2 regions of the Arthrobacter sp. 2MCAF14 genome follow, and region 1 is predicted to be linked to the other one. Evidence: riboswitches for the same ligand, from Rfam matches in the RefSeq annotation. Region 1 holds a riboswitch; the other holds the start of a gene.
The links. A riboswitch is a leader RNA that binds a small molecule or an ion and turns the genes downstream of it on or off. The one in region 1 is predicted to bind S-adenosylmethionine.
Positions count from the first base shown of each region.

Region 2: linked by a shared signal. The riboswitch ahead of AB4074_RS21610 (DUF1737 domain-containing protein) and the one ahead of metX (homoserine O-acetyltransferase MetX) in region 1 are both predicted to bind S-adenosylmethionine.

Region 1 is NZ_JBFRHB010000028.1:21,418-27,246, reverse strand. Features, by position in the region: gene AB4074_RS17680 (CPBP family intramembrane glutamic endopeptidase) at 1-54, shown strand, start outside; gene AB4074_RS17675 (VOC family protein) at 311-949, opposite strand; gene AB4074_RS17670 (bifunctional o-acetylhomoserine/o-acetylserine sulfhydrylase) at 1,196-2,512, shown strand; SAM riboswitch class IV at 2,673-2,788, shown strand; gene metX (homoserine O-acetyltransferase MetX) at 2,802-3,923, shown strand; gene AB4074_RS17660 (hypothetical protein) at 3,925-4,368, opposite strand; gene AB4074_RS17655 (SGNH/GDSL hydrolase family protein) at 4,436-5,278, opposite strand; gene AB4074_RS17650 (alpha/beta hydrolase) at 5,348-5,829, shown strand, end outside.
Region 2 is NZ_JBFRHB010000045.1:1,303-7,131, reverse strand. Features, by position in the region: gene AB4074_RS21635 (SLC13 family permease) at 1-153, shown strand, start outside; gene AB4074_RS21630 (hypothetical protein) at 263-832, shown strand; gene AB4074_RS21625 (ornithine cyclodeaminase) at 1,426-2,457, opposite strand; gene AB4074_RS21620 (Lrp/AsnC family transcriptional regulator) at 2,620-3,051, opposite strand; gene AB4074_RS21615 (hypothetical protein) at 3,107-3,466, shown strand; SAM riboswitch class IV at 3,537-3,649, shown strand; gene AB4074_RS21610 (DUF1737 domain-containing protein) at 3,660-3,917, shown strand; gene AB4074_RS21605 (rhodanese-like domain-containing protein) at 3,914-4,324, shown strand; gene AB4074_RS21600 (O-succinylhomoserine sulfhydrylase) at 4,325-5,533, shown strand; gene AB4074_RS21595 (glutamate--cysteine ligase 2) at 5,543-5,829, opposite strand, start outside.

The DNA.
Region 1 (5,829 bases):
ATTGTGGCGTTCGTCGGCTTCAGTGTCTTCGGCAAGGCCATCGGGCTGGGCTAGGGGTGCACCGACGGGAGTGCGCCATCCTCTGCATGCTCGCTCGTTCCTCCCCGCAGGCCCCCTTCCCTCGCAAGCTCGGGCCGGGAACCCTGCCAGCGTGGGCCCAACTTAGACGCATGCTGCCGGATGCCACAATCCCGCCGCGTTGCGCGTTAAGTTGAGTTTAAAAGGTTTCGGCCGCCATTGCGGGGTGACGTCGTTGGCACCCGCATAATGGCGGCCGAAGTTTTCCGGGCCTTCCTGGCCCGTTGGTCCGTCAGATCGTGACGGCTCCGTTGGCGGTTTCGAACGTTACCGACATGATGCCCGGCGTTCCGTGCGGAGCCATCCATTGGACTGCGACGTCCTCAAGCGGCTTCTCCACGGGTTCTCCGAGCCATTCGGTAACCCGCTCCGCGGAGCCGGCAATGGTGAGGCTGGACATCTTGACGTCGCTTGGGTACACGAGGGACGGGTGAAGCGCAGGGTCGCCCTCCCAGCGGAGCAGGTACGGAACCTGGGGATCGGCGATGAGTCCCAGGATGCCGATCTGCGACCAAACGAGTTCGCGGCCGTCCGGAAACTTGCGGTTGCCGGGGACAGCGGCGCGTCCGAGCCGCTGTTCGAACGGGCTCAGGTCGTCAACAGCGACGCACCAGCCCATCCAACCGCCTCCTGCGGCGGAGCGTGCACGGACTGCTTGTCCAAAAGGTGCCTTGTCGGATGCCGGGTGGTCTAGGACCTCGACAACTTCCAGGTATTTGTGGTCAGCAAGGGGGATGATCATGTTCCGGGTACCGAAGCGCGGATGCACTCCGCCCCGGACTGCGTCCACTCCCAATGCTGCGGAAATTCGCTCGGTGGTGGCCAAGAGGCCATCTCGTTCACAAGCGTAAGAGACGTGATCCATGCGCATGGCTTCATCTTGGCACTTTGTGATGGAGCTCTCAGCTAAGTCAAGCCTAACCAAGGTGGGATGTATCGAAAAGGCAGCTCAGAGTCACTTCAGGACGCGCCGGGACCGAAAACTACCGTGTTCGTCACAAAGCTTCCGGAGCCCGCAACACCGTCCCTAGACTGGCAGCAACCGAACGCCGGGGGGCTGAATACTTCAGCCCGGCAGGTTGAAGCACGGCAAGAGCCCAGACAACCAGGAGTCCGCATGTCCCAAGGATGGTCATTCGAAACGCGCCAGATCCACGCCGGCCAGGAGCCGGACGCCGCCACCGGTGCCCGGGCACTTCCCATCTACCAGACCACTTCGTTCGTCTTTCCCAGCGCGGAAAGCGCGGCCAACCGCTTTGCGCTGGCCGAGCTGGCGCCCATCTACACCCGGATCGGCAACCCCACGCAGGATGCGGTGGAACAGCGCATAGCGAGCCTGGAGGGGGGCCTCGCGGCACTCCTGCTGAGCTCCGGCCAGGCCGCGGAAACGTTCGCCATCCTCAACGTCGCCGAGGCGGGCGACCACCTGGTCGCCAGCCCGAGCCTCTACGGTGGCACGTACAACCTGCTAGCGCACACGCTGAAGAAATTCGGAATCTTAGTCACCTTCGTCGAGGACCCGGACAACCTCGACCACTGGCGCGACGCCGTGCGGCCGAACACCAAGCTGTTCTTCGCCGAAGTCGTCTCCAACCCCCGCCAGGACGTTTTGGACATCGAGGGCGTCTCCCGCATCGCGCACGAAGCCGGAGTCCCGCTTGTTGTGGACAACACCCTCGCCACGCCCTACTTGATCCGGCCGATCGAGTGGGGCGCGGACATCGTGGTGCATTCGGCCACCAAGTACCTGGGAGGGCACGGATCCGCCATTGCCGGCGTCATTGTGGACTCGGGCAACTTCGATTTCGGCAAGGACCCCGGGCGGTTCCCCAACTTCAACACTCCGGACCCCAGCTACAACGGCCTGGTCTATGCCCGCGACCTCGGCAAGGACGGTGCCCTCGGCGCGAACCTCTCCTACATCCTCAAGGCCCGGGTCCAGCTCCTGCGGGACCTCGGCTCGGCAGTTTCCCCGTTCAACGCTTTCCTGATCTCCCAAGGAATCGAAACCCTCAGCCTGCGGGTGGAACGCCACGTGGAGAACGCCACCAAAGTGGCGCAGTGGCTCGAAGGGCGCGACGACGTCGAATCGGTAGCGTACGCGGGGCTGCCTTCCAGTCCGTGGTTCGAACGCGGGCGGAAGTACGGACCCCGCGGCACCGGCGCGGTGGTGTCCTTCACCATCCGCGGCGGGATCGACGCCGGCAAACGCTTCGTGGACGCCCTGGAACTGCATTCGCACGTGGCAAACATCGGGGACGTCCGATCCTTGGTCATCCACCCCGCGTCCACGACACACAGCCAGCTGACCCCCGAACAGCAGGCCGTGGCCGGAGTGACCCCGGGCCTGGTGCGGCTGTCCGTCGGGATCGAGCACATCGACGACATCCTCGCCGACCTCGAGTCAGGATTCCGGGCGGCGAAGGGCAGCTAGTACCGCTCCGGATGGCGCAGGAGGCCGGCGGGCGACGCAGCATGAATCTTCGCCGGCTGGCCTCCTTGGTCACTGCTTCGTGAACAAAACACGGTCAAGTGTCACAAAGGTGTCATAATCTTCGTCAGAAGGGGTCCGGTTTTCCTAGACTCTTCCTATAGGTCATGAGTGCCAGCGACAGCCCCGGCTTGCTGGCCGGCAACCCTCCAATCGCGGCGGGGTGCCCCGGGTGAAGACCTGGCCCTTCGCTGTGTTGGCGGCGGGCAAGCGCGATGTGAGGTGTCAACGAATGACAATTGCTGCAACAGCCATACCCCTTTCCGGTACCCAAGACGGAACCCTCAAATATGTTTCCGTGGGCGGGCTCGAACTGGAGGCCGGAGGTTTCCTGCCGGAGGTCGTTCTTGCTTACGAAACATGGGGGCGGCTCAACGCCGACGCTTCCAACGCTGTCCTGGTGGAACACGCCCTGACGGGCAGCACCCATGTGGCCCGTGGCGAGAGCGACGAAGAAGGCTGGTGGGAGAAACTCGTTGGTCCGGGCGCCACCATCGACACGGATCGCTACTTCGTGGTCTCCGTCAACATCGTGGGAGGCTGCTACGGCAGCACCGGGCCGTCGTCGACCGCTCCTGACGGCAGGCCGTGGGGCTCCCGCTTCCCGCTCGTGACCCTGCGGGACAGCACCGTGGCCGAAGCCCGGCTTGCCGACGCTTTGGGGATCCACAGCTGGCACACGGTCGTGGGCGGGTCCATGGGCGGTGCACGCGCACTGGAATGGGCCGTCAGCTATCCGGACCGCGTCAAGCGATGCGCCGTGATTTCGATCGGGGCGTACAGCACTGCCGAACAGATCGCGTTCGCGCAGGCCCAGACTCTCGCCATCCGGCAGGACGCCGACTTCAACGGCGGCGACTACTATGGCAAGGCCGCGCCCGAGGCAGGGCTGGCCCTTGCCCGGCGGATCGCCCACATCACCTATCGTTCGGCGGATGAACTGGACTTCCGCTTCGGCCGGAACGCCCAAGGCGGCGAGGCACCCCTCCAGGCTGCCGCGTTGGGGGACCGGGGCCGCTACCAAGTGGAGAGCTACCTCGACCACCAGGGAAGCAAGCTGGTCCAGCGCTTCGACGCCAACAGTTACATCGCCATCACCGAGGCCCTCATGAGCCACGACATCACCCGCGGCCGGGGCTCATTGGAGGATGCGCTGTCCGTGGCAACGGCGAAGTTCTTCGTTGCCTCGGTGGACTCGGACCGGCTCTACTTCCCGGAACAATCCCACGAGCTCGCCAAAGCCTTGCCCGGAGGGGTCCCCGTTCACGTGATCGAGGCGCCGATCGGGCACGACGGTTTCCTCACCGAGATCGGCCAGCTCGGTCCCCAGCTGCGCGAATCTTTCTTCGGCTGAATCAGCCGTTCATGATCTCCTGGCGGAGCTTCATGTAATCCTCCATGGCGATTTTCCCGTCGCTGTACTCCTGGTCCAGTTCGGCCAGTTTCCGTGCCCGGTAGCCTTGGGGCGCGCTGTTCGGCTGGGGCGCGCTGTTCATTTGCGGAGCAGCCGACGACGGCGGAGCGGCCTGCGGTACGGGCGTCGCCCCCGGGGGTTGCGGCTCAGCCGGGAAGATTACCGGGGGTTGCTCCGGGTATCCGACGGGGTAGTTCTGTGGGGGATAGGGCTGCCCGGGGTAATTCTGCGGAGGGACGGGGTAGTTCTGTGGAGGATAGGGCTGACCGGGGTAATTCTGCGGAGGGAAGTCCCGGAGCCTGCGTTGGCGCGATCGGTTGTACATGCGGATCCCCATCGGAATCAGCCAAGAGCAGACGATGATCCAGAAGATCAAATTGTTCACGGTGGAGGCCTCCTAGGTCTTTCACCAGCTTAGCCCCGCTCCCTGTGACCCGCCCTGTGGTTCCCGCTCAACTCCGGGGCAGCAAGGTGTCCGCAGGACCGAAGACGGGTCCCGGCGTCGGGCGTTTCGGCAGGATTCCGTCACCGGAGGAGCGATGCCGGATCCTGCGAATGACCCACGGGACAAAATACTCGCGGGCCCATACGAGGTCGCCCGAGCGGGCTTCGCGCCAACTGCGCTGGGGGAGCGGCTTGGGGAACAGCGGCTCGAGGTTGTGCGGCACATTGAGTGAGTCGAGGACCATCGCGGCGATGGTGTGGTGGCCGAGCGGAGAGAAATGCAGGCGGTCTTCATCCCACATCTGGGAGTTGGAGAGTTGGCGCAGGGACCACATATCGGCGATCACGGCATCGTGGCGGGCGGCCACCGTGCGGAGGTTTTCGTTGTAGATGGCCATCTTGCCGCGGATCCGGCCGAGTACTGATGACACGGTGTCCGGGCCATTGAAGAGAACCACGGTGGCGCCTTCGGAGCCCAGGGTCTGTACGGCGGCATCGAGTTTCTCGGCCAGGGTGTCGGGATCGCCACCGGGACGGATGAGGTCGTTGCCGCCTGCGGAGATGCTCACGAGGTCCGGCTTGAGGTCCATGCACGGGCCAAGTTGTTCGTCGAGGATCTGCTGGAGCAGCCGCCCGCGGATGGCCAGGTTCGCGTAGGCGAAATCCCGATGTCCCCGGCTCAGTTCCTCGGCTACGCGGTCGGCCCAGCCGCGATGTCCCCCTGGATTGTTGGGTTCCGGGTCGCCGATGCCTTCGGTAAAGGAATCACCCAATGCCATGTAGCGCGTCCACGGATGAATCCGCTCGTCCGGCTTTGCCTCCACCGTGGAATCAGCGTCACTCACGTTCATATCCTGCCTCTTGCTGCAACGCTACGCGCCCGTAGCTTGTTACTCATGGGTAACTGCAAGAATAGTCCCATGAGTCAAGCTGCTGCCTTTCCCGCCCCGGTCGTTTTGTGGTCCCACGAAGAGGAAGAACGGGCTGGAAAGCCGTTGTTGGTCCTGTTGCACGGCTACGGATCCAACGAGCAAGACCTTTTTAGCCTTGCCGGGCTGTTGCCCCAGGACTTCGTCGTCGCTTCGCTCCGCGCACCGATCGCCACTGGCCCGGGCTTCACGTGGTTCCCGCTCACGGCGTCCATCGACTACTCGCTCGACGCCGTCAAGGACGCCGCGGAGTACGTGTTTTCCTGGCTGGACTCGTTCAAGTCCAACCACAGCTCGGTGACGCTCCTCGGTTTTTCCATGGGCATGGCCATGGCCACCTCGCTGCTCCGGCAGCGCCCGGCGGACTTTGCCGCCGTCGTCGGGCTTTCGGGCTTCGCCGTCGACGCCGATGCCGACCCCGCATTCCGCGACGCCGAACTGGACGGTTCCGTGCCGCTCTTCTGGGGCCGGGA
Region 2 (5,829 bases), on a different contig from region 1:
CCTTGGGCCTCCCTGGCAACCTTGCTGTGGCACGACCGGCTGATGCGGATGAACGTCCTGATTACGTGGAAGGGCTACGCGATCTTCGGACTGATGGTTGCTCCTCTGACCGTGTTTGCGGCAGTAGCGGTGCTGGCAGTCACCGGACAGTGAGTGCGTTCGGCGCGTGCCAGCCCCTGTCGCCGGGCGCGAAGAATCAGGACAGAATATAGTTCAGCTCGGCCGGTACCGCCGGAACCCCGACACGAGAAGGATCTGCCTCATGCTCAGCCTGCAGGATATCGATGACATCGTCCTCAACGGAGGGATTGTCGTTGACGTCGCCGGGGAGAAAATCGGCTCAGTGGAGCAGGTTTTCACCAGCGGTGATTCCGGGGATCCTGTCTTTGTCACCGTGCGGACCGGCCTGTTCGGCATGTCCGAGTCTTTCGCCCCGCTTTCCGGAGCCAGCCTTGAGAATTCAGTGATCAGGGTGGCTTTCGCCAAGGACAAAGTGAAGAACGGCCCGCGCATCGAGAGCGACCGCGGCGCGATCACGGAGACGCAGGAACAGGAACTCTACAGCTATTACGGGCTCGTGACCGAGGCCCCCGACGAAGGTGCCGCGGAGGAAACCGGTGCCGACGATGGACGGACGGTGCCTGAGGCCGCGGCTGGGGAGACCGAGCCGGAACCGGGCCCGCCACCCCCGCCCCGGCATCCTCCGCGTCCGCCGCACGGCGGTCCGCATCCGCCGCACCTGCACAAACATGTACCCCACCCCCCGCACCCCGGCCCGCCCGCGCCGCATCGGCCACCCGGGCCCTCGGCGGAACCGGAAGACATTCCATAACCGTCGCCCACGTGCCGGGGGATTTCAGCCGCCGGCCGTGATCCTCACCGCAGCGACGCCCCCGCCTGTTGAGGTGGCGGAAGCACCTGAATAAGCCCGCATTACTAGAATCTGGACATTGACCGACCCAGGCTGCAGCTGAACAACTCGCGAGTAGGACGTAGCGCAATCGATCGTCTGATCCTGGGGGCAAGGCCGATCCGTGGATCCTGGGCGATGACAAGGTGGACATCCGAGGCGCCAACACAGGCTGCGGTCAGAGTATACGAGCCCGCGTCCTCGACCCTTGCACTCTTTCCAACCCCGCTAGCGGCGCCGCCCACCGTGCCGGAATCCTCCCTGCCAGTAATAGCGCTGCGGTTCTGGTTCCCCCATGACCCACCATGAATCCGAGTGTAGCGGGCCGCGTAATTTAGCATGGCGACCCTATTGTGCCGCCATGCCCTCAGTAGTTAACTAGTTGCGCCGGTCAAGCTTGTTAAACGTCTGGTGCGCCGGTTCTGGGGCCGGCGCACCAGACTTCCCCAACTAACTCGCATTTGTTGTCGTTTAGCGGCCCCTAAACGACAACGACTGCGAGTCAGTTCGGCTTCTCAGGATCCCATGGGAGAAAGTGCCCGCACCAGACCGAAAAGGTCCTTGGGGTCATCGGGGTTCGCGACGAGGTCGATCTCCTCGAAAAATTCCGAACCCTCAACGGCATCGCGCAGGTACCGCAAGGCGGAAAAGTCCTCGATCGCGAAGCCCACGGAATCGAATATCGTGACCTGGTCCGTGGCGGTGCGGCCCAGCGCGCGCCCGCACAGGACCTGCCAGAATTCCGTGACGGGAAATTCGGCGGACATTTGTTGGATCTCGCCTTCAATCCGCGTCTGGGGATCGTATTCCGCAAAGACATCGCCGAGGCCCAGGATGGCAGCGTCGAGTTCGGTCTTCCCAGGGCAGTCGCCACCGATCGCGTTGATGTGGACACCGGGCGAAACCTGGTCTGCCGTCAGGATGGTGGCATTGGCCTTGTCCGCCGTGCACGTGGTGATGACGTCGGCGCCCTCCACTGCGTGGGCCGCCGAGTCTGCAATGGTGATGTCGAAGCCGAGGGGAGCCATGTTCCGGACGAACTTCTCCATCGCAGCCGGATCCGTGTCCCAGATCCTGACAGTGTTAATGCCCAAGGCCACCCGGAAAGCCAGGGCCTGAAACTCCGATTGGGTTCCGGTTCCGATCATCCCCATGATCCGGGCATCGGGGCGAGCGAGTTTCTTCGCGACCATCCCCGACGTAGCCGCCGTCCGCAGCGCTGTCAGCACTGTCATTTCCGCGAGGAACGTCGGATAACCGTTATGGACGTCGGACAGGACACCGAAAGCTGTCACGGTCTGGAAGCCGCGCGCTGGATTCGAAGGGTGTCCATTTACATACTTGAAGCCGTATGTTTCCTGGTCGCTGGTGGGCATCAGCTCGATGACCCCAAATGGCGTGTGACTTGCCACCCGCGGAGTCTTGTCAAAAGATTCCCACCGCCGGAAGTCGTCTTCCAAGTATTGAATCATCTCCGAGATGATGGTCTCCGGGCCTCGCCCGGCCGTCCAACGAACCATATTGCGGACATCGACAAAGCGCGTCATGTGCGCTCCTTTCCCTCATAAGCACTGTTGCTACGAGGCTACGGAGCGGCGATATGCATCCACAATTGCCAAAGTACGTACTTTTCATTGAAAGGCTGCACAAAATGATGAACGCATCTCTACATAATGCTCATTGGATAAAGGCGTCCGTCGTGCGGGCGACTACCGGAGGACGGAACTGAGCAACAGGCTCGTCTCGCTATTGACGATCCCCTCGATGCCGCGGATCCGGCCCAACACCTGGTCAAAGTCACTGAGGCTTTCCGTGCGCAGCTCGGCCACAAGATCCCACCCGCCGTTGGTGGTGTGCAGTGCCCAAATCTCCGGAAGTCCCCTGAGTTGGCGAATGACTTTGTCGGCCGATCTTCCCTCCAGGGCAATGAGCGCAATGGCGCGAATGGCAAGTGGATCGACCTCGTCGCGCACCCTCGCAGTGAAACCAACGATGGTTCCCGAGGAAACTAGACGCTCGAGCCGGCTATTCACAGTGGCCCTGGCGACGCCCAGCCTCCGCGCAAGGCTGGCCACGGACGCCCTGCCATCCTCCCTCAGAGCGGAGAGGAGCTGACGGTCAAGGTCGGTGAGTGCTGCCATAAAGATAAACGTATCGCCCATTCCCCAAGCGGGCCTGAGTCCGTAGGGTATCGACATGAGCATCTACATCAGCCCCGACTCTGCTGCATGGTCGCTGACGGCCATGGCGACTGGTGCGTCAGCGGGATCAATCGATGATGCAAACGGCATGTCCAACTTGGTGAAGGAAATCTACGAGACGGAAGGTTTCGAAGCCCTGTCGGGTGTGGTTTTTGCCTTGGCTCATCACAACAGCCTCTCGCTGCATGCACTCGCCACCGCCACCGGGATATCCGTACACGAGCTGCTGGAAATCCGGAAGCATCAAGGTTCCACTTTTCATCACTCCCCTACGGCAGTAGCGTCGCGGTTCGACGCCATTCCACCCCGGATCCAGGCAAGCCTGGACCCGTTGCCGAAAGAAACCGACGCCTAAGACCCCCGGTTACGGAACATGACGACGGCCGGTGATGCAGGCCGCCGTCGTGGATGTTATTTTCTTCTTGAGTAATGAGCACCAGCGCGAAGCCCTGACTTGCTGGTCGGCAACCCTCTCTCCGGCGGGGTGCCTCAGGTGACTACTCGGCGTATCGACACTTTCGAACTGCAAGCGTGACTGAGGAGCACCAATGCCTGAACCCACCGAAGAAAAACTCTCGTACCGTCTCATCACGGGCCCTGACACGAAGGATTTCTGCGAGCGGATCTCCACCGCCCTCGCGGAGGGATACGTGTTGCACGGCAGCCCGGCCGCGACCTTCAATGGCACGGACGTGATTGTGGCCCAGGCCATCGTCCTACCCGCCGCGATCGCGAGCGCAGATGCAGCAGTTGCCAACGCGGTAGACCAGCTTGATGAAGAGTTCGACGGCGAGGGGCACGCATGAGCTACGCAGGCGACCTCAGTCCGCACGATGCCTGGGCCAAGCTGGAACAAGGCGCCATCCTGGTGGACGTCCGCACCGAAGGCGAGTGGGCACACATCGGGATCCCTGACACAAAGGCCACGGAGAACGATCCCTTGTTCATCCAGTGGAACTTGGCCGGCGGCATCCCCAACACCCGTTTCATCGAAGAGCTGACGCAGCAGGCTCCGGAGGCAAATGGTACCGAACTGGTCTTCCTCTGCCGCTCCGGACAGCGTTCCATCGCCGCCGCGATCGCAGCAACACAGGCCGGCTACACCGCCTACAACGTCCTGGAGGGCTTCGAGGGCGAACCGGACCGCTACGGCGAGCGAACCGTGAACGGCTGGAAAAACCGTGGACTTCCGACGAACCTGGGGAACATCTAAGTGACTTTCAATCCTGACGCCGCCGGCTGGAGCCCTGACACCCAGGCAGTCCGCGGCGGTCTTGACCGCACCAACTTCCAAGAAACGTCCGAGGCCGTCTTCCTGAACTCCGGCTTCGTCTATGAGTCCGCCGCAGCCGCAGAGCGCGCATTCACGGGCGAGGACGAGCGCTTCGTCTACTCCCGTTACGGCAACCCCTCCGTGGCCACTTTCCAGGAGCGACTGCGCCTGCTCGAAGGCACCGAAGCGTGCTTCGCGACGGCGTCGGGCATGTCCGCTGTCTTCACCGCCCTCGGTGCGTTGCTGGCCGCCGGCGACCGCGTGGTTGCCGCCCGCTCGCTCTTCGGTTCCTGCTTCGTGATCCTCAACGAGATCCTGCCCCGCTGGGGCGTCGAGACCGTCTTCGTGGACGGCCCGGACCTGGACCAGTGGCGTGCCGCATTGTCCGAGCCGACAACGGCAGTGTTCTTCGAGTCGCCGTCGAACCCCATGCAGGAAATCGTGGACATTGCAGCGGTGAGCGAACTAGCCCACGCGGCGGGCGCTACCGTCGTCGTCGACAACGTCTTCGCTACTCCGCTGCTGCAGCGCTGCGGCGATCTCGGCGCGGACGTGATTGTCTACTCGGGCACCAAGCACATCGATGGCCAGGGCCGGGTCCTGGGCGGAGCAATCCTGGGCACCAAGGAATTCATCGACGGTCCCGTCAAGCAGCTCATGCGGCACACCGGGCCGTCGCTTTCCGCGTTCAACGCCTGGGTCCTGACCAAGGGCCTGGAGACGATGGCGCTGCGCGTCAACCACTCCTCGGCGTCTGCGTTGCGGATCGCCGAATGGCTTGAGGATCAGCCGGCCATCAGCTGGGTCAAGTACCCGCGGCTGTTGTCGCACCCGCAATACGAGCTCGCCGCGAAGCAAATGAAGGCCGGCGGAACCGTGCTCACCTTTGAACTGCTGCCCTCTGCGGGTCGATCGCCGAAAGAGGCCGCCTTCGCGCTGCTGGACGGGCTCGCCGTGATCGACATCTCCAACAACCTCGGCGACTCCAAGTCCCTCATCACCCACCCCGCCACCACCACGCACCGCGCCATGGGTCCGGAAGGCCGCGCGGCCATTGGCCTGAGCGACGGCGTCGTGCGGCTTTCGGTGGGGCTGGAGGATGTGGACGACCTCATCAGGGACCTGGAGAGGGCCCTCAAACAGGTCTAGCCCGGCGGGTTAACCCGGCGCTTCGCGCCAGTCTTGGCGCACCCAGGTGAGGACGGGCTGGGGCTTGGTGTTGCTCTCGTCTCTCTCCGAGCGCATCGTGATCTGAACGGCGTGCTCGACGACGGCGGCCAGCCCGGCGGCGTCGGGCGCGCCCCCGTTGGTCTCGCTCCAGCGCCCGGCAACACCACGCTGTTCGATAGCGCCGTTGCCACGGCCCAGGATGGCCGCCACGCCGGCTTGGACCAAGTCGAATTCGCCCTGTTCGGCGAGGACAGGTTCCAGGTACTCCACCAACG